3 regions of the Streptomyces sp. NPDC020490 genome follow, and region 3 is predicted to be linked to each of the others. Evidence: riboswitches for the same ligand, from Rfam matches in the RefSeq annotation. Region 3 holds a riboswitch; each other region holds the start of a gene.
The links. Region 3 has a riboswitch for cyclic di-AMP ahead of ACH4ZX_RS31370 (M23 family metallopeptidase). Riboswitches for the same ligand answer to the same signal wherever they lie in the genome.
Positions count from the first base shown of each region.

Region 1: it holds a riboswitch for cyclic di-AMP, as region 3 does, so the genes downstream of both, ACH4ZX_RS19025 (transglycosylase SLT domain-containing protein) here and ACH4ZX_RS31370 (M23 family metallopeptidase) in region 3, are expected to answer to the same signal.
Region 2: it holds a riboswitch for cyclic di-AMP, as region 3 does, so the genes downstream of both, ACH4ZX_RS17550 (peptidoglycan DD-metalloendopeptidase family protein) here and ACH4ZX_RS31370 (M23 family metallopeptidase) in region 3, are expected to answer to the same signal.

Region 1 covers NZ_JBIRUY010000016.1:161,089-167,410, forward strand. Annotated here, with positions in the region: gene recQ (DNA helicase RecQ) at 1-337, shown strand, start outside; gene ACH4ZX_RS19010 (M56 family metallopeptidase) at 398-1,339, opposite strand; gene fahA (fumarylacetoacetase) at 1,679-2,899, opposite strand; gene ACH4ZX_RS19020 (HAD family hydrolase) at 3,229-4,041, shown strand; gene ACH4ZX_RS19025 (transglycosylase SLT domain-containing protein) at 4,038-4,520, opposite strand; cyclic di-AMP (ydaO/yuaA leader) riboswitch at 4,522-4,694, opposite strand; gene ACH4ZX_RS19030 (polyprenyl synthetase family protein) at 5,439-6,322, shown strand, end outside.
Region 2 covers NZ_JBIRUY010000015.1:35,398-41,719, reverse strand. Annotated here, with positions in the region: gene dxs (1-deoxy-D-xylulose-5-phosphate synthase) at 1-515, shown strand, start outside; gene ACH4ZX_RS17570 (aspartate aminotransferase family protein) at 512-1,897, shown strand; gene ACH4ZX_RS17565 (helix-turn-helix domain-containing protein) at 1,976-2,605, shown strand; gene ACH4ZX_RS17560 (DUF6126 family protein) at 2,602-2,721, shown strand; gene ACH4ZX_RS17555 (tyrosine-protein phosphatase) at 2,765-3,562, opposite strand; cyclic di-AMP (ydaO/yuaA leader) riboswitch at 4,128-4,286, shown strand; gene ACH4ZX_RS17550 (peptidoglycan DD-metalloendopeptidase family protein) at 4,291-5,313, shown strand; gene ACH4ZX_RS17545 (SGNH/GDSL hydrolase family protein) at 5,536-6,321, shown strand.
Region 3 covers NZ_JBIRUY010000037.1:13,509-19,830, forward strand. Annotated here, with positions in the region: gene trmB (tRNA (guanosine(46)-N7)-methyltransferase TrmB) at 1-508, shown strand, start outside; gene ACH4ZX_RS31365 (PrsW family intramembrane metalloprotease) at 570-1,874, shown strand; gene ACH4ZX_RS31370 (M23 family metallopeptidase) at 1,978-2,988, opposite strand; cyclic di-AMP (ydaO/yuaA leader) riboswitch at 3,000-3,157, opposite strand; tRNA gene ACH4ZX_RS31375 (tRNA-Met) at 3,426-3,499, opposite strand; gene ACH4ZX_RS31380 (dihydrofolate reductase family protein) at 3,766-4,896, opposite strand; gene ACH4ZX_RS31385 (MarR family winged helix-turn-helix transcriptional regulator) at 4,963-5,478, shown strand; gene ribA (GTP cyclohydrolase II) at 5,684-6,322, shown strand, end outside.

The sequences.
Region 1 (6,322 bases), on a different contig from region 3:
GCGCGCCTGGCGCGCCGAACAGGCCCGTGAGCAGGGCGTCCCGGCCTACGTGATCTTCCACGACGCCACGCTGCGGGAGATCGCCACGGCCTGGCCCACGTCCGTCGCGCAGCTCGGCGGCGTCAGCGGGGTCGGCGAGAAGAAGCTGGCGACGTACGGGGAGGGCGTCCTCGCGGTGCTGGCCTCCCTGAGCGGGGCACCCGGCACGGCCCCGGCGACGGACGGAGAGCCCGGCAGCGCCGGCCCGGGTACCGCCGGTCCCGGCAGCGGCGACCCCGGCGACGGTCACGACTGGCCCGAGATGGACGCGGAGCCGGAGCCGGACGACTGGATGTAGGGATATACGGATGTGGGGATACGTGGGGATACGGATGTAGGGCTGTCGGGGATGTCGCGGTCAGTTCAGTGCCGTGAGGCCGGGGGCGAACGCGATCAGCAGCGGCAGCAACGGCACCAGCGCCGCCGCCGTCGTGGTGAGCGCCCGGTCCCGGCGGCCCAGCCGGGGCGGCGGCTCGAGGAGCCGGTCGACGCGCTCGCCGAGCAGGCGGCGGCTGGAGGCGCAGGACAGGACGCCGCGGTGCTGGTTCAGCTCGATCAGCGCCAGCGCGGTCGTCAGGTGGCCCCACCGGCGGGAGGCGGTGTCGTCGGCGGCCAGTTCCACCAGCCGGTGCGTCTGGTCGCAGAAGTGGGCGAACAGCGGTACCCGCGGGAACCCGGTCGCCAGCGCGGTCGACAGGTGCAGCAGCCAGTCGTGGCGGGCGCGCGCGTGACCGCGCTCGTGGGTGAGGACGGCGTTGAGCTGGTGGTCGGTGAGGCGGTGCAGCGCGCCGGTCGTGACGACCAGCTGGGGCGGGCTGCCCGGCATCCACCAGGCGTCCGGGTACTCGTCCTCCAGCACCAGCAGCGGACCGCGTGCCGGTTCCCCCAGCCCGGCGGGCAGCTCGGGGGCGCGTTCGCGCAGGTGCGCGCGGGCCCGGAGACGGCGCCGGCGCGCCTCGACGAGCTCCCGGGCGAGCATCGCGGTCGTCCAGGCCGCGCCGCACGCCAGCAGCAGGGTCAGCGCGGCGGCCCAGGGCGGGGCGGCGGACAGGTCGTACGCGGCGGTGACCGCGGCCGGCGCGGGCGCGAAGAGCTGGGCGCGCACGGTGCCGAAGACGGCGGCGGCGCCCAGCAGCAGGGCGGTCAGGCAGCACAGCAGGACCGTGGCCACCAGGCACTGCCACACCCACAGCGCGACCACCGGCTCCCGGTCGGGCCACCCGGCCCGCACCAGCGCACGCGGCGCCGGCACGGCGGCCGTCAGGGCGACGACGCTCAGCAGGAGCAGACAGACGGTCATGCCACGAACTCCGGTTGCTGGTCGCAGGAGGGGTGCGGTGGTGCCGGCGTACGGACCCGAAGGACGACGCGCCAGCCGCCAGTATGACGGCGGCGGACGCGGGAGTCAGGAGTCGGAAGCGGACGACTACGTCACGTGCCGCCACCGTCACAGTTCCGCCCCCGCCGCGCTCCCGGCCCCGCCGGGCCGCGGCCCCGCGGCCCGGCTCCCGGCCGCCCGGTCCCGCCGCCCGGCCGTCTCACCGGGCCACGTCACGCCGGGCGTGCACCCCTGGCCGCACCCCGGGGTGCACGCCCGGGCCGTCGCAGGCCGGGGCCGCGTCGTCCCGGCCCCGCCGGATCACTGCTGGGGCACTACCCTCCCCGTCACCTCGCCGACGCCCACCCGGACCCCGCCCGGTCCGGGCGCCCACGCCGACAGCGTCACCACGTCCCCGTCCTCCAGGAACGTGCGCTTGCCGTCGGGGAGTTCGAGCGGGTCCCGCCCGTTCCAGGTCAGCTCCAGCAGGGACCCGCGCTGCGCCGGCTCGGCGCCGCTCACCGTGCCCGAGCCGTACAGGTCGCCGGTGCGCAGCGAGGCCCCGTTGACGGTCATGTGCGCCAGTTGCTGCGCGGCCGTCCAGTACATGGTGGAGAAGGGGGGCTCGGAGACGACGTGGCCGTTGATCGCGACGGAGATCCTCAGGTCGTAGCCGCCCGGCTCGTCCACGGAGCCGGAGTCGTCCAGGTAGGGCAGCAGCGGGTGCGTGCGCTCGGGCGGCGCCACCCGGGCCTCCTCCAGCGCGTCCAGCGGGGTGATCCACGCCGACACCGAGGTGGCGAAGGACTTGCCGAGGAACGGGCCGAGGGGGACGTACTCCCAGGCCTGGATGTCGCGCGCCGACCAGTCGTTGAGCAGGCACAGCCCGAAGACGTGGTCGCGGAAGTCGCCGAGGGCCACCGGCCGGCCCATCCGCGACTCCACGCCCACCACGAAGCCGACCTCGGCCTCGATGTCCAGCCGGACGGACGGTCCGAAGACGGGCGTGGCGTCGCTCGGGGCCTTGCGCTGCCCCGACGGGCGGACGACGTCCGTGCCGGAGACGACCACCGTGCCCGACCGGCCGTGGTAACCGATCGGCAGGTGCTTCCAGTTGGGGGTCAGCGAGTCGGCGGCGTCGGGGCGGAAGATCTGCCCGACGTTCCGTGCGTGGTTCTCGGAGGCGTAGAAGTCGACGTAGTCCGCGACCTCGAAGGGGAGGTGCAGGGTCACCGCGGACAGCGGGTGCAGGAACCGTTCGACCGTCTCCCGGTGGGCGGGCACGGTCACCCACGCCGTCAGCGCGCGCCGCACGTCCGACCAGGCGGTGCGGCCTGCGGCGAGGAGCGGGTTCAGCGAGGGCCGCGCGAGCAGGGAGGCGTACGGGGAGCCGAGCGCCACTGCCGCCGCGCCCGCGTCGAGGACGTGGTCGCCGAGGCGGACGCCCACGGTCCGGTCGGCGGACCCCTCGGGCGAGAAGACGCCGTAGGGAAGGTTGTGCGGGCCGAAGGGGTCGCCCTCGGGGACATCGAAGGGGGGCATGGGTGCTGCCTCACTCTCACCATGTGTCGCGTACCGTCATGTGGCCGCGCCACACGTTACGGCCGAGTCGCCTGCCTTGGGCAGTTGTCCTGGGCAGTGTCGGGTACCGCGTGGTGAGCCGCGGCACGCCCGGACCGGGCGCGGGCTCCGTGCCGTCGGTGCCGGGCCTGTACCTCACCGGGCTGCCGGCCGCGGGCTCCTTCGGCGAAGCGGGTGCGGTGAGGCGGGTGCGGTGAGGCGGGTGCGGTGAACCGGGTGCGGGGCGGGGCTCCGCAACCGCCGTCCGGGCGCGGTGAGTCGGCGCGCCGCCCGGTCCGTATTCTCTGATCATGGCCGCACCCACCGCATACACACTCGTCGCCACCGACCTGGACGGCACCCTGCTCCGAAGCGACGACACGCTCTCCGACCGCTCCCTCGCCGCGCTCGCGCGCGCGGCGGAGGCCGGCGCCCGGCACCTCGTCGTCACGGGCCGGCCGGCGCCGCGCGTACGGTCGCTGCTGGACGCCCTGGGCGGCGGCGGGCTCGCGGTGTGCGCGCAGGGCGCACAGGTCTACGACGCCGCGGCGGACCGCCTGCTGTGGTCCGTCACCCTGGACCGGGAACTGGCCGAGACCGCGCTCGGGAAGATAGAGGCCGAGGTGGGGGAGGTGTACGCGGCCGTCGACCAGGACGGCGTCGACGGGCTCACGCTCATCGAGCCCGGCTACCTCATGCCGCACCCCACCCTGCCCGCCGTGCGGGTCGGGCGGCGCGACGACCTGTGGAGCGCGCCGATCAGCAAGGTGCTGCTGCGTCACCCCGACCTCACCGACGACGAGTTGACGGAGACGGCGCGCGCGGTGGTCGGTCCCCTCGCCACGGTCACCATGTCGGGACCCGGCACCGTCGAGCTCCAGCCGTGCGGGGTCACCAAGGCGACCGGCCTCGCGCTGGCCGCCGAACACCTCGGCCTGGGCCCGCACGAGACGATCGCCTTCGGGGACATGCCCAACGACATCCCCATGTTCGACTGGGCCGCCCACGGCGTCGCCATGGCCAACGCCCACCCCGAACTCCTCGCCGTCGCCGACGAGATCACCCTGTCGAACGAGGACGACGGCATCGCCGTCGTCCTCGAGCGGCTGTTCTGCGGGGCCTAGTAGGCGCCGTAGACGTTGTCGATCGAGCCGTAGCGCTTGGCCGCGTAGTTGCAGGCGGCGGTGATGTTCGCGACCGGGTCGTAGGGGTCGTACGACGTGCCGGGCACGTGGTAGGCGGCGAACGTCGGGTCGATGACCTGCAGCAGGCCCTTGGAGGGGGTGCCGGCGGCGGCGTTCGAGTCCCAGTTGTTGATCGCGTTCGGGTTGCCCGAGGACTCGCGCATGACGTTGCGGTAGATGCCGTTGTAGGAGCCCGGGATGCCGTGCTGCGCCATGACGCTGAGGGAGGCCCGGATCCAGCCGTCGAGGTTGTTGGGGTAGCCCAGCGAGGCGGCGGTCACGGTGGTCGAGGTGGCCGCGGACGCCTCGGTCGCACCGACGAGCGGCAGGGCGAGCACGGCGAGGCCCGTGCCGGCGACGGCGAGTTTGCGGACGAGACGGGAGTTTCTGACGCGGGGGTGCCGGGCAGCTGCAGACATGACGGTTCCTCTCCGGCGCCTGCGAGGTGAGCTGTCGGGTTCGGGCGGGAGATGCCCGGACGCCTCGCCCTGCGGCGACGCGACTTCACCCCTAGCCGGCCCGGGACGTGCCCGGTCCGGCGACTTACCTGGTTCCCCCGCTCCTGCCGTGCGTGAGTTCGTCGATGGCTGTTCCCGGGCGGCGGCAGGATTCGGCGTCCGCCCGACAGGCCGGGAACGTATGCGAGAGCACATGTCCGGAACAAGTGGCGGTTTCGTATGCCGTGCTGTTTGACCTTGATACGGGGCGTATGGGGTGCTTGATCCTTTGCGGCAGTCAAGGGTCAAATGGGCCGAAGAGAAAGGGATGTGAGGGGGTGACGAGCGGGCGGCGGCACGGAGGTGGGCGTGAGCCAACTCACGGTGATTCACAAGTGCGGCAAAACGGTCAATGAGGCCAACTCGGTTGCAATGGGCCGCTCGTGGGTCGGGGTGGTGTCATGTGGGCGGACTGTCGCCCGGTGGTGAACTCGGTGGAGGGTTGGCGGGCGGCCCGTGGGCGGCCCGTGGGCGGCCCGTGAGTGGTTCGACTGGCGGTCGGCGGGTGGTCGCCGGCCGGGCGGTGTCCTTCCGTGCCGCAGGGGCCGCCGTGCGTGCCCACGTCAAAGTGGCCATGTCGGAGAGGTCCCGGTGCGGGTGCTGCCCGGCCGCCGGTCTCCGGCGCATGCTTCCCTTGTCGGCCGATCGGGTATGTCTATAAATGTCCGTTCGTATCTGGTGATCGAAAACACAGCGGCCGTGATCCGATACCGCCCGTGCTGGACGGGTGGGCGGCATGGGTGATCGAAAGCCGACCGGATACGCTGACTTGAGTGGGGGCAGCGACCTATCGACAAACCGTGTAATCGCCAGCAGACACCAGCAGACAGGAGACCCCTCGTGACCGTCGTCGGGCCATTCGGGCTGAGCGTGCGGGACCAGGCTCTGGAAGCCGATGTCCAGGCCGGAATGGCGGCTGTCGAGGAGGGACTGCTCGAAGCCACCAAGAGCGAGGTCCCCTTCATCACGGAGGCCGCCCAGCACCTGGTGCGGGCGGGCGGAAAGCGGTTCCGTCCGCTTCTCGTGATGCTCGCCGCCCGGTTCGGTGACCCGTACGCGCCGGGGATCGTGCCGTCGGCCGTGGTCGTGGAGCTGACCCACCTCGCGACCCTGTACCACGACGACGTCATGGACGAGGCGGCGGTGCGGCGCGGCGTGGACAGCGCGAACACCCGCTGGGGCAACTCGGTGGCGGTCCTCACCGGCGACTTCCTGTTCGCCCGCGCCTCGCACATCCTGGCCGACCTGGGGCCCGAGGCGGTCCGGGTGCAGGCCGAGGCGTTCGAGCGGCTGGTCACCGGGCAGATCCTGGAGACCGCGGGCCCGCAGGACGGCCGGGACCCCGTCGAGCACTACCTCGACGTCCTGGGCGGCAAGACGGGGTCGCTGGTGGCCGTGTCCTGCCGGTTCGGCGCGATGATGTCCGGCGCCGACGAGACGGTCGTCGACGTGCTCACCCAGTACGGGGAGCGGCTCGGTGTCGCCTTCCAGCTGGCCGACGACGTGCTGGACATCGCCTCCGACTCGCACGAGTCCGGGAAGACCCCGGGCACGGACCTGCGGGAGGGCGTCCCGACGCTGCCGGTGCTGCGGCTGCGGGAGCGGGCGGCCCGGCTGGGGCTCGCCGAGGACATCGCCCTGTGCGAGCTGCTGGACTCCGACCTGAGCGACGACGCGCGGCACGCCCGGGCGCTGGCGGAGCTGCGGGCGCATCCCGCGCTGGA
Region 2 (6,322 bases), on a different contig from region 3:
CCCTGGTCCGCTTCCCCAAGGAGTCGGTGGGACCGCGGATCCCCGCGGTCGACCGGGTGGGCGGCATGGACGTGCTGCACCGCGCGGACCGGCCCGAGGTGCTGCTGGTCGCCGTCGGCGTCATGGCGCCGGTCTGCCTGCAGGCCGCCGAGCTGCTCCAGGCGCGCGGCATCGGGTGCACGGTGGTGGACCCCCGGTGGGTCAAGCCGGTCGATCCGGCGCTGCCGGGGCTCGCCGCCGCACACCGCCTGGTGGCCGTGGTGGAGGACAACAGCCGCGCGGCCGGCGTCGGGTCCGCGGTGGCGCTGGCGCTCGGCGACGCCGAAGTCGACGTACCGGTGCGGCGGTTCGGGATTCCGGAGCAGTTCCTCGCGCATGCCAAGCGCGCCGAGGTGCTCGCCGACATCGGGCTCACGCCGGTGGAGGTGGCCGGGCGGATCAGCGCGAGCCTGGCCGTCAAGGAGGCCGCCGCCGACCCGGCGGGGGCCGCCCCAGTCAAGGAGAGGGCTGAATGAGCAAGGAGTTCGACCTCGGCGCGCTCCTGGCCGAGCGCGGAGCCGAGCGCTACGAGCTGCACACCAGGTACCTCAACCACCAGCTCCCGCGCATGCTGCACACCATCGGCTTCGACAAGGTCTACGAGCGCGGCGAGGGCGCGTACTTCTGGGACGCGGACGGCAACGAATACCTGGACATGCTCGCCGGGTTCGGGGTGATGGGCCTGGGCCGCCATCATCCGGTGGTCCGCAAGGCGCTGCACGACGTCCTCGACGCCTCGCTCGCCGACCTCACCCGCTTCGACTGCCAGCCGCTGCCCGGGCTGCTGGCCGAGAAGCTCCTCGCGCACAGCCCGCACCTGGACCGGGTGTTCTTCGGCAACAGCGGCACGGAGGCGGTCGAGGGCGCGCTGAAGTTCGCCCGCTACGCCACCGGCAGGCCCAGGGTGCTGTACTGCGAGCACGCCTTCCACGGGCTGACGACGGGCTCGCTGTCGGTCAACGGCGAGTCCGGCTTCCGGGACGGCTTCGCCCCGCTGCTGCCCGACACCGCCGTACCCCTCGGCGACCTCGACGCCCTGGCGCGGGAGCTGAGGAAGGGCGACGTCGCCGCCCTGATCGTGGAGCCGATCCAGGGCAAGGGCGTGTACGAGTCCCCGCCCGGCTACCTGCGGGCCGCGCAGGAACTGCTGCACCGGCACAAGGCGCTGCTCATCGCCGACGAGGTGCAGACCGGCCTCGGCCGCACCGGCGACTTCTACGCCTACCAGCACGAGGAGGGCGTCGAGCCGGACCTGGTGTGCGTGGCCAAGGCGCTGTCGGGTGGATACGTGCCCGTCGGGGCGACGCTCGGCAAGGACTGGATCTTCAAGAAGGTCTACTCGTCGATGGACCGCGTCCTCGTCCACTCGGCGAGCTTCGGGTCCAACGCCCAGGCCATGGCGGCCGGGCTCGCCGTGCTGTCGGTCATGGAGAACGAGCAGATCGTCGCCAACGCCCGCGCGACCGGCGAACTGCTCAGGTCCCGCCTCGCGGCGCTGACCGACAGCTACGAGCTGCTCGCCGACGTCCGCGGCCGCGGGCTGATGATCGGCATCGAGTTCGGCCGGCCCAGGTCGCTGAAGCTGCGCAGCCGGTGGACCATGCTGCAGGCCGCCCGCAAGGGACTGTTCGCGCAGATGGTCGTCGTTCCGCTGCTGCAGCGTCACCGCATCCTCACCCAGGTCTCCGGCGACCACCTGGAGGTCATCAAGCTGATCCCGCCGCTCACCATCGGCGAGCGGGAGGTGGACCGGTTCGTGGCCGCCTTCACGGAGGTGATGGACGAGGCGCACAATGGAGGCGGGCTGATGTGGGACTTCGGCAGGACGCTGATCAAACAGGCCGTCGCCAACCGCTAGCCCGAACCCCCGCCGAAGGTTCTTTGCCTCTGAGGCAAGAAATTTGCCCCAGAGGTAAAGCTGCGGCTCAATGGGGGTATGAGCTCCCCGGAAGCCGAGTTCGAGCAGCCGGCGGGACCCGTGGCAGATCTGCCCGCCGTCGCGCCGCAGCTCCGCGCACTGCGCCGCCGCGCCTCCCTCACCCTGGAGGCCGCGGCCCGCGCGGCCGGACTGTCCCCGGCCCACCTCTCCCGGCTGGAGACCGGGCAGCGGCAACCCTCGCTGCCGGTGCTCCTCGGGCTCGCCCGCATCTACGGTACGACGGTCTCCGAACTGCTCGGCGAGACGGTCGCCGACCGTAACGCCGTGGTGCGCGCCGTCGACATGGAGCCCACCGCCGCGGGCGGCTGGACCTACTGGCAGGCCGGCGCCTCCGGCCGGGGCATGCAGGCCCTGCGGGTCCACGCGCCGTACGGCACCCAGGGCGACATCGTGCGCGTACACCCCGGGGAGGAGTGGCTGTACGTCCTCACGGGGCGGCTGTGGCTGCGCCTCGGGGACGCCACCCACCGGCTCGGTCCCGGCGACAGCGCGCACTTCGACTCGCTGACGCCGCACCGCATCGCGGCGCTGGACCCCGAAGGGGTCGAGCTGCTGTTCGTCCACACCCTGTTGCAGAGTCCCACGGCCGCGCTGTGCCTGGGCTCGACCACCGGAGACATGCCATGAGCAATTACGAGGACAAGTTCCCGCGCTCCCTGTGGATCCGCCTCATCATCTACATCGCGGCGGGCCACCTCTTCGCGGGCTTCATCTACCTGCTGTTCTCGGTGGGCGCCAAGTAGCCTGCCGCGTCCTGACCGGCGGCCCGCCGCGTCCTGGGCGGCGTCAGGCGAGCAGGCGCTCGCGCAGCCGCTCCCGGACCGCCGGAGTGACGCCGAGCCCCTGCTCCAGGTAGGGATCGACGCCGCCCCACGTCTCCTCGATGGTCTCGAAGGCCGCCGCCAGGTACTCCTCGCGCGCCTCGAACAGCGGGCTGAGCAGCTCCATGACCTCGGGGGAGTAGGCCGAGGCCGAGTTTCCGCCGCGCTGCACCCGGTAGCGGCGGTGCTTGGCGTTCGACTCCAGGTAGTCGGCGAAGATCGCGTCCCGCTCCACGCCCACGGCGAGCAGGGTCACGGCGACGGACAGGCCCGCGCGGTCCTTGCCCGCGGCGCAGTGCATCAGCGCGGGCACGCTGTCCTCGGCCAGCGCGTGCAGCACGCGCGTGTGCTCGCCGGTGCGCTCCTTGATGATCAGGCGGTACGAGCCGATCATGCGGCCGGCCGCCTTGCCGTCCCCGAGTATCTCGCGCAGCTGGTCGAGGTCTCCGTCCCGGACCATCTTCCAGAACTCGGCGCCGTCCGCCGGGTCGCTCAGCGGCAGGTTCACATTCCGCACGCCCGGCAGTTCGACGTCCGGGCCCTCCAGCCTCTGGTCCGCCGCGTTGCGGAAGTCGAAGACGGTGTGCAGTCCCAGCGAGGCGAGGAAGGCGGCGTCCTCCGCGGTGGCGTGCGCGAGGTGGCCGCTGCGGAACAGCACTCCGTGGCGCACCCGTCGTCCGTCCACCGTCGGCAGGCCCCCCACGTCGCGGAAGTTGCGGACTCCTGCCAGCTCGGGCTCGGTCGACGGGATCTGCTGCGTCACGGGGGCTCCTCCCAGCCGTCCCCGTCGGCGCTGCTCGTCGACGGGCACCTCCTTGACGATACGACACGCACACCCCGGCTCAGCAGGGGTGTGCGGACTGCCCCCGGGGAGCCCGTGGCGATTCCGTGGCGAGCCGGTGGCGAGCATGTGGCGAGTTGGTGGCGAACCGGTGGCGAGCCGGTACGAATGCCGCGAAACGGTTCATGCGCCCCGAAGGTGCTTCTCTGGTGCATCGCCCTTGTCTGAGTCTTCTGTCCGAATTGGCGCTTTGGATGGATTTCATTCCAACTCGCTCCAGAATAAGGAATGCTGGCGCGAGGTCGCGTGAGCATCGTCATACCGGTCACCGTGAGTCGCCCGTCATGTTCACGTAATGCGTATTGTTTTTCAGGGAATTTGGCCGCTGAAGCCGCCTCGGAATCAACGGAGGGTGACCGGGAATTCCGGTAAGGGATCAAGGGGAACGTGCGCCTCCCGCAACCTCTTGCTTGTCCCTTCGCGTCGTGGTCGCTTACGTTCGCCAGGCAATCCGGGCGGACGCCGAATCCTGCCGCCGCCCGGAATCCCGCACCACTCACCCGTGCACGGCAGGAGCGGGGGACCCACAGGTAGAACCGCCTGTCCGGTCTCCGGAACAGGCTTGGGGTCAAGTCGCGCCCACCGCGCGGCCGGACATCTCCAGTCCGCACCCGACAGCTCACCTCGCAGGCGCCGGAGAGGAATTCGTCATGCCCGCGAAGGGTAAGCACCGCCGCCCCAAGTCCCAGCGCTTCACCCGCTCCATCGCCGTCGCCGGAACCGGCGGCGCCGCGCTCGCCCTCCCCCTGCTGGGGGCCACCGGCGCCCACGCCGACACCGCGCAGTCCACCGCGCAGCCGGTTTCGCAGAAGACCGTGCAGTCCCTTTCCGGCGCCGAGAAGGCGGCGGCCGAGGGGAAGAAGGCCGCGAAGGAGAAGGCCGCGAACAACGCGGGCGTGCGGACCTATTCGGTGCGCAAGGGTGACTGGCTCTCGAAGATCGCCGAGGAGCAGAGCGTCCGCGGCGGCTGGAAGAAGCTGTATGCGGACAACCGCGAGGCCGTCGGCGACGACCCGTCGCTGATCCACCCCGGCCTCAAGCTCGTCATCGGCAAGAAGGCCACGAGCGGCGCCACCAAGTCGTCGTCGTCTTCGCCGTCTTCGTCGCTTTCGCCCTCTTCGTCGCCTTCCTCTTCGTCGCCTTCCTCTTCGGCTCCCGCGCCTTCCGCCGACTCTCCGTCCTCCTCCGCCGACTCGTCCTCCTCCTCGTCCTCCTCGCAGCCGACGACGGTCACCCAGGCCGCCGAGTCCACCGGCACCTCCAGCGGTTACACCCTCCCGGTGTCCGGGGCCGGCGTCGGCACCGGATACCGCGTCGCGGGCAGCATGTGGTCCAGCGGCTACCACACCGGCGTCGACTTCGTCGTGCCGACCGGCACCTCGCTGAAGGCCGTGGGCGCCGGCACGGTCGTCTCCGCGGGCTGGGGCGGCGCCTACGGCAACCAGGTCGTCATCCAGCTGAGCGACGGCTACTACGCCCAGTACGCCCACCTCTCGCAGCTCTCCGTCTCGGCCGGCCAGACCGTCACCGCCGGCCAGCAGATCGGCCTCTCCGGCGCGACCGGCAACGTGACCGGCCCGCACCTGCACTTCGAGATCCGCACCACGCCGAACTACGGCTCCGACGTGGACCCGGTCGGCTACCTCCGCTCCAAGGGCGTCGCCGTCGGCTGACGGCCCCCGGCCGCCCGGCATGCCGCCGAGGACCGGACCCCGATCCCCGGGTCCGGTTCTCGGCCGTCGCCGTGCACGGGGCGGCGTATTCCGGGTTTGGCGAACAATTTAGGCGTGGCTTATCTCACCGTTCGTCAAGCCCTCCCTACGGTCGCGTAGGTCACATTGGACGGTGAATCATGACCTGCTGTGGCAGACGATTCGAAGAGTGACAGCAGATCAGTGATCGGGTCGTACGTCGCGGTGGGGGACAGCTTCACCGAGGGCGTCGGCGACCCGGGTCCCGACGGGGCGTTCGTCGGCTGGGCGGACCGGTTCGCGGTGCTCCTCGCCGACCGGCGGCCCGAGGGCGACTTCACGTACACGAACCTCGCCGTGCGCGGCAGGCTGCTCGACCAGATCGTGGCCGAGCAGGTCCCGCAGGCCGTCGGGCTCGCTCCGGACCTGGTGTCCTTCTGCGCGGGCGGCAACGACATCCTCCGGCCCGGCACCGACCCCGACGAGGTCGCCGAGCGCTTCGAGCGGGCGGTCGCACGGCTCACCGAGGCCGCCGGCACCGTCATGGTGACGACGGGCTTCGACACCCGTGGCGTGCCGGTGCTCAAGCGCCTGCGCGGCAAGATCGCCACCTACAACGGCCATGTGCGGGCCATCGCCGACCGCTACGGCTGTCCCGTGCTGGACCTGTGGTCCCTGAAGTCCATCCAGGACCGCCGGGCCTGGGACCACGACCGGCTCCACCTGTCGCCCGAGGGGCACACGCGCGTGGCGCTGCGCGCCGGCCAGGTCCTCGGCCTGGAGGTGCCGGCCGACCCCGAGCAGGCCTGGCCGCCGCTCCCGCCGCGCGGCACCCTCGAGATCCGGCGGGACGACGTGCAGTGGGCGCGCGAGTACCTGGTGCCCTGGATCGGCCGGCGCCTGCGGGGTGAGTCGTCCGGCGACCACGTCCAGGCGAAGGGGATGCTGTCCCCGTACGACATCAAACTGCGGATCGAGTCGGTCGCCTGAC
Region 3 (6,322 bases):
CGCCGCCGACCCGGGTACCAACATCCTCGCCGTCGACGTGCACACCCCGGGCCAGGGCAATCTGCTCAACCTCGCCGACCAGGCAGGCCTGTCCAACGTCCGGGTCGGCAACGGGGACGCGATCATCCTGCTGCGCGAGATGCTCGTGCCGGACTCCCTCGACGGCCTGCGCGTCTACTTCCCCGACCCCTGGCCCAAGAAGCGGCACCACAAACGGCGCCTGATCCAGACCGAGTTCCTGGATCTCGCCGCGTCCCGCATCAGACCGGGCGGCATCGTGCACTGCGCGACCGACTGGGAGCCGTACGCCGAGCAGATGCTCGAGGTGCTCACCGCGCATCCCGGGTTCGAGAACACCCGGCCCGGCGGCGGTTTCGCGCCGCGCCCCGGCTTCCGGCCGCTGACCCGTTTCGAGGGACAGGGACTGGACAAGGGACATGTCGTGAACGACCTGCTGTTCCGCCGCGTACAGCGGCACAACCAGCCCCTGCCCCCCACCGGCGCCTGAAGCGCGCCGGACGCGTCCCGCACCGTCGCGGGCGGCGCGCTGCCTCGTTAGGGTCGATGCCGTGGCCACCTTCCCCCCGTACCCGACGCATCCGCCGTACGCCGACGGTCCCGCCGGCGGCGGGGCCAGGCACGCGCACTGGTGGCAGCGCAGGTGGGTGCGCTACGGCGCGCTCAGCACCCTGCTCGCGCTCTCCGGGCTCGTCATCCTCGCCCTGGTGCGCGAACAGACCGGCACCGAGGGGTTCCTGGTCGGGCTGGGCCTCGCCGTGCTGCCGGTACCGCTTCTCGTGGCCGCCTTCCGCTGGCTCGACCGGGTCGCCCCCGGCCCGTGGCGCAACCTGGTGTTCGCCTTCGCGTGGGGCGCCTGCGCGGCGGCGCTGATAGCGATCGTCGCCAACAGCTTCGCGACCAGATGGATAGCGACGTCGACCGCGGACCCGGCGAGCGCGGACACCCTCGGGGCGACGGTCATAGCGCCGGTCGTCGAGGAGTCCGCGAAGGCCGCGGCCGTGCTGCTGGTGTTCCTGTTCCGCAGACGGGACTTCACGGGAATCGTCGACGGGGTGGTGATAGCCGGGATCACCGCCACCGGCTTCGCGTTCACCGAGAACATCCTCTACCTCGGCACCGCCTTCGGCACCGACCAGCTGACCGGCGACAGCGGCATCGCCTCCGTCACCGCGGCGACCTTCTTCGTCCGGGTCATCATGTCGCCGTTCGCGCACCCCCTGTTCACCGTCCTGACCGGCATCGGGTTCGGCGTGGCCGCGCTCTCGGCGGAACGGCAGCACGTCCGGCGCGTACTCGTCCCGCTCTCCGGGCTGCTGCTCGCCATGGGCATGCACGCGCTGTGGAACGGCTCGGCGGCGTTCGGCGGGTTCGGGTTCTTCGCGGTGTACGCGGCCTTCATGGTGCCCGCGTTCGGGCTGCTGACCTGGCTGGTTATCTGGACGCGGCAGCGCGAACTGCGGACCGTGCGCGAGGAACTGCCGCCGTACGTCCTCGCCGGCTGGCTGACGCCGGGCGAGCCGTACGCGCTCGGCTCCATGCGGGCGCGGCGGACGGCCCGCGACTACGCCCGCCACCGCTTCGGCAAGCCGGCCAGGCGGACGGTGGCCGAGTACGAGGCGTACGCGACGTCGCTGGCGTTCCTGCGGCACCGGGGACGGCGCGGACGCGCGGACGCCGACTTCGTCGTACGGGAGCGGGAGTTGCTGGCCGAGCTGTGGTGGCGGCGCGAGATCGCGCGGCCGGCACTGGACCACGCGGCCAGGATGACGGCTCCCCCGGTGCCGGTCGTAGCACCGCCCTGGCCGGCGTACGGGCACCCCGCGAACCCCGCGTACAACCCGTACCGCTCCTGAAACCCGGAGCGGCCGACGGCGTCCCGGAGTTCTCGGGCACGCCTGACCGGCAGTCCTGACGTCGGGGGGTTTGCCGTCAGGACCGCCGGGGATCAGGGGGAGATCAGGGGTTGAGTCCCTTGCCGCGCAGCCAGGCCATCGGGTCGATGCCACTGGCCTGCCCGCCCGCGTGGACCTCGAGGTGCAGGTGCGGGCCGGTCACGTTCCCGGTGGCACCCACGCGCCCGATGACGTCACCGGTGCTGACCTTCTGCCCCACGCTCACACTGATCGACGACTGGTGGCAGAACCACAGCTCGGTGCCGTCGTCCAGGGTCAGGATCGTGCGGTAACCGTACGCCCCCGCCCAGCCGGCCTCGGTGATGGTCCCGCTGTGGATGGCCTTGATGAGCGTGCCGGTAGGGGCGGCGAAGTCGAGGCCGGTGTGGTAGCCGGAGGACCACATGGAGCCGGCCTGACCGAAGGTCGAGGTGATCGTGTACGAGGAGGTCGGCAGCGTGTACTGCTTGGCCAGCTCGGCGAGACGCGCGGCCTCGGCCTTCTTCTTGGCCTCCGCCTCCGCCTTCTCCTTGGCGGCGGCGGCCTTGGCGGCGGCCGCCTTCTCGGCCTGCTCGGCCGCGTCGGCGACCTGCTTGGCGAGGGCGGCTTCGGTGGCCTGCTGCGTCTTGCTCTCGACCTGGATCTGCTGCGACTCGGCCTGCGCCATGATGCGGTCGCGCAGCGCCTCACCGGCGCCCTTGGTGCTCTCCGCGGAGGTCACGCCGACGCTGCTGAGCGGAGTGGCGGACCCCTGCGGCTCGGGCTCGTCGTCGGAGATCAGCGAGCCGACCGAGGGCAGGTCGGGCATGGAGATGGACACCGGCGGCTTGCCGGTGTTGGCGCTGGCCATGCCGCCCGCGCCGACGGCGGCTATGACGCCGACGCCCAGAACCGTGGAACTGCGGGCGAGTCCCCCGCCGCGCTGCTTGGAGACACGGTGCCGGCCGCGTACGGGGCGGACGGAGTCCTCCGTGGGGTTCCATGCCTCCCACGGGCCCTCGTCGGTGCGGTAGCTGCCGTAGCCGAAGGTGTCACTCGGCTGGAACGGGGCTGTCGGGGCAGGGTTGGACGCCACGTGGGCGTGCTCCTTTCCTTCCTCCTCGCCTACCGGGTTAGCTGACGGGTTCGGAGCAGGAAGGTCTCCTACGCGCGTATATCCACCGTGATCCCACGGCGGCATTCGCGCGATTCACCCCAGGGTGGTGGTTCCCCGGTTCCCTTGCGGGATTCGGCGCGTGCGCACGGAGCCGCCTCTTGTGACGGCTGGGACGACCGCGCTGCGTTATCGAACGTTAATAGACGCAGGGGCTCGTTTCCAAGCCGTTCCGCTTGATCATTAACGAATCCACGCCGGACGTACATCCCCATGACCGCCTAAAAACGGGCGAGTTGGCCCCTCACATACCCCGCCGACCACACTGCGCAGGGCGGCCACCTCATCACTCACGGTCACGGACCGCACAAAAACACCGACGGCCGGGACCTCTGATGATCCCGGCCGTCGGCCTTGAGTAGCGGGGACAGGATTTGAACCTGCGACCTCTGGGTTATGAGCCCAGCGAGCTACCGAGCTGCTCCACCCCGCGTCGGTGTGTCACCAGTGTACGTCATACGCAGGACGGCAAGCACACGCGTTTCTCCGCGGCACGCGCCGTCAGCCGCGTACGGCGGGAAGGGGACGGGACGGGGGTGTACGCCCGCATCGGTTGGCGCGTCAACCCCCGCACCTCCCGAACCCCCGATTCCGCGCCGTTCCGAGGACGGACACCCCCGCCCCGGCCCCGACCCACCCCCCACCGCCCGCGCAACACGCACCCCCACCGAACCGCGACAGGCCGCCGCAGGCACCCCGCTACCCCACCAGATGCCGATTGGGCGCCTCGGCCCGCTCCGCGTACTCCGGCAGCACGACCACGTCGACCCCCTCCCCCGCCAGCAGCCCGCTGCCGTCGGCGCTCTCGACGAACGTGTCGGGCTCCCGCCAAGCCGTCACCACCCGCCGGACCCCCGCGTCGAGGATCAGCCGCGCGCACGGCTTGGGCCGGGACGCGCGCCGGGCGCACGGCTCGAGGCTGCTGTAGACCGTGGCGCCGGCGAGCCGGGGATCGTCCGGATCGAGCTTCGCCAGAGCCGCCTCCTCGGCATGCACCACAGGATCGTCCCCCTCACGGGAGTACCCCCGGGCCAGCTCCGTGCCGTCACCGGCCACCACCACCGCCCCCACGCTGAACGCCGTCCGCGACGGCGGGCACAGCGCCGCCAACTCGCACGCGAGGGCGAGCCAGCGGTGGTCGGCGGCCACGGCGACCTCCCCGGCCCCGGGAGCCGTCGGCTCGTACCGCATGAGGACCACGTCCTCGATCCGCCGCGTCTCCAGCAGCCGCAGCCGCCCGCCCTGGTACGCCCCCGGACCGAACAGCCGCGGCGCGGCGGGGTCACCCACGAACACCGGCGCCAGCACGAGCTGCAGCTCGTCGGCGAGCCCCTGCTGGAGCAGCTGGGTGTGCACGAGCCCCCCGCCCTCCACCATGAGACGGCGCACCCCCCGGACGTCGTGCAGATGCCGCAGCAGCGGCCGCCAGCCGACCTCGCCGCCCAGCGCGACGACGTCGGCGGCGAGCCCCAGCGCGCGGGCCCGTTCGGCGCCCTCGTCCGTCGTGTAGAGGACCTTCTCGCCGCCCGTGTGCCAGAACCGCGCCGCCGGATCGAGTTCCCCCGAGGCGCTGACCGTGACCTTGAGCGGGTAGGCGGACCGGCCCGCGGCCACCCGGCCGGCGCGGCGACGCTCCGAGTTGACCAGCAGCCGCGGATTGTCGGCCCGGATCGTCCCGGCACCGACCAGGATCGCGTCGACGGAGGCACGTACCTCGTCGACCCGGTCGAAGTCCGCCGGGCCGGAGAGCAGGAGCCGCTCGGGGCCGGTGTCGTCGAGGTAGCCGTCCAGGGAGACGGCGGCGGACAGCAGGACGTAGGGATGCGGCATCGAGCGCGCTCACTCTCGGAGGCGGGCGGTCTTGGTTCAAGTTTGAAACAAACTTACACTGGTGGCATGACACCCCGCTGGCTCACCCCGGACGAGCAGCGCGCCTGGCGCGCGTTCATCGCGGCGACGCACCTCCTGGAGGACGCGCTCGACCGGCAGCTCCAGCAGGACGCCGGCATGCCGCACCTGTACTACTCCATCCTCACCAATCTTTCCGAGGCGCCGGAGCGCAGGCTGCGCATGACCGACCTCGCCGAGAAGACGAAGATCACCCGCAGCCGTCTGACGTACGCGGTGACGCGACTGGAGAAGGACGGCCTGCTGCGGCGCGAGAACTGCAGGTGGGACAAGCGGAGCAGCATCGCCGCACTGACCGACGAGGGCATGGCGGTGCTGGAGCGCACGGCCCCCGGCCACGTGGAGACGGTGCGCGCGTCCCTGTTCGACCACCTCACCGAGGAGCAGGTGGGACAGCTGGAGGACATCTGCACGGGGATCGCGCGGGCACTGGAAGGCCAGGATGCCCCACGGCCGGCCCCCGACGAGGTCCCGTGGCGCCGCCGTTCCTCCCCTTGCTCGTGAGCAGCGCCGCTGCTCCGTGAGCCGCACCACTCGTTCGTGAGCCGCACCGCAAACCTATTGATTCAAATTTAAAGCATGGAGTAGGGTCCCCTCAGCGGATCTGCTTCAAATCTGAAGCACCTCCCGTGCGACCGCGAGCACGACCGCGAGCACGGAAGAAGACAGCACCCCGTCCGCGCCGTCCACCCCGGCCCCGGAGGCCCGCATGCCCGACCCCGCCCCCGACTTCCCCGCCGCCACGCCGCGCTCCCGCGTCCGGGTACCGCTGCGTTTCCACGACGGCTACAGCGCCGACGCCGACCTGGTCACCTTCCACGGCCTGGCCGACGACCGCGAGCACGTGGCCGTCGTCCTCGGCGACCCGGCCCCCGGCACACCCCCGCTGGTCCGCCTGCACTCCGAGTGCCTGACCGGCGACGTCTTCGGCTCGGCCCGCTGCGACTGCGGACCCCAGCTGCGCGAAGCGGTCGAGCGCATCGCCGACCGCGGCGGCGTCCTGCTCTACCTCCGCCAGGAGGGACGCGGCATCGGCCTCTACAACAAGCTCGACGCCTACGCGCTCCAGGACGACGGCCTGGACACCTACCAGGCGAACGCGGCGCTCGGCCTGCCCGAGGACGCCCGCGACTACACGGCGGCCGCCCAGATGCTGCGCGCCCTCGGCATCGGCGAACTGGACCTGCTGTCCAACAACCCGGACAAGGCGGAGCAGCTGCGCACCCTCGGCATCGACGTCCGCGACCGCGTGCCCACGGGGGTGTTCACCACCGCCCACAACGTCCGCTACCTGCGCGCGAAGGTTCTCCAGACACGGCACACGCTGCCGCTGGACAGCCTGGCGGAG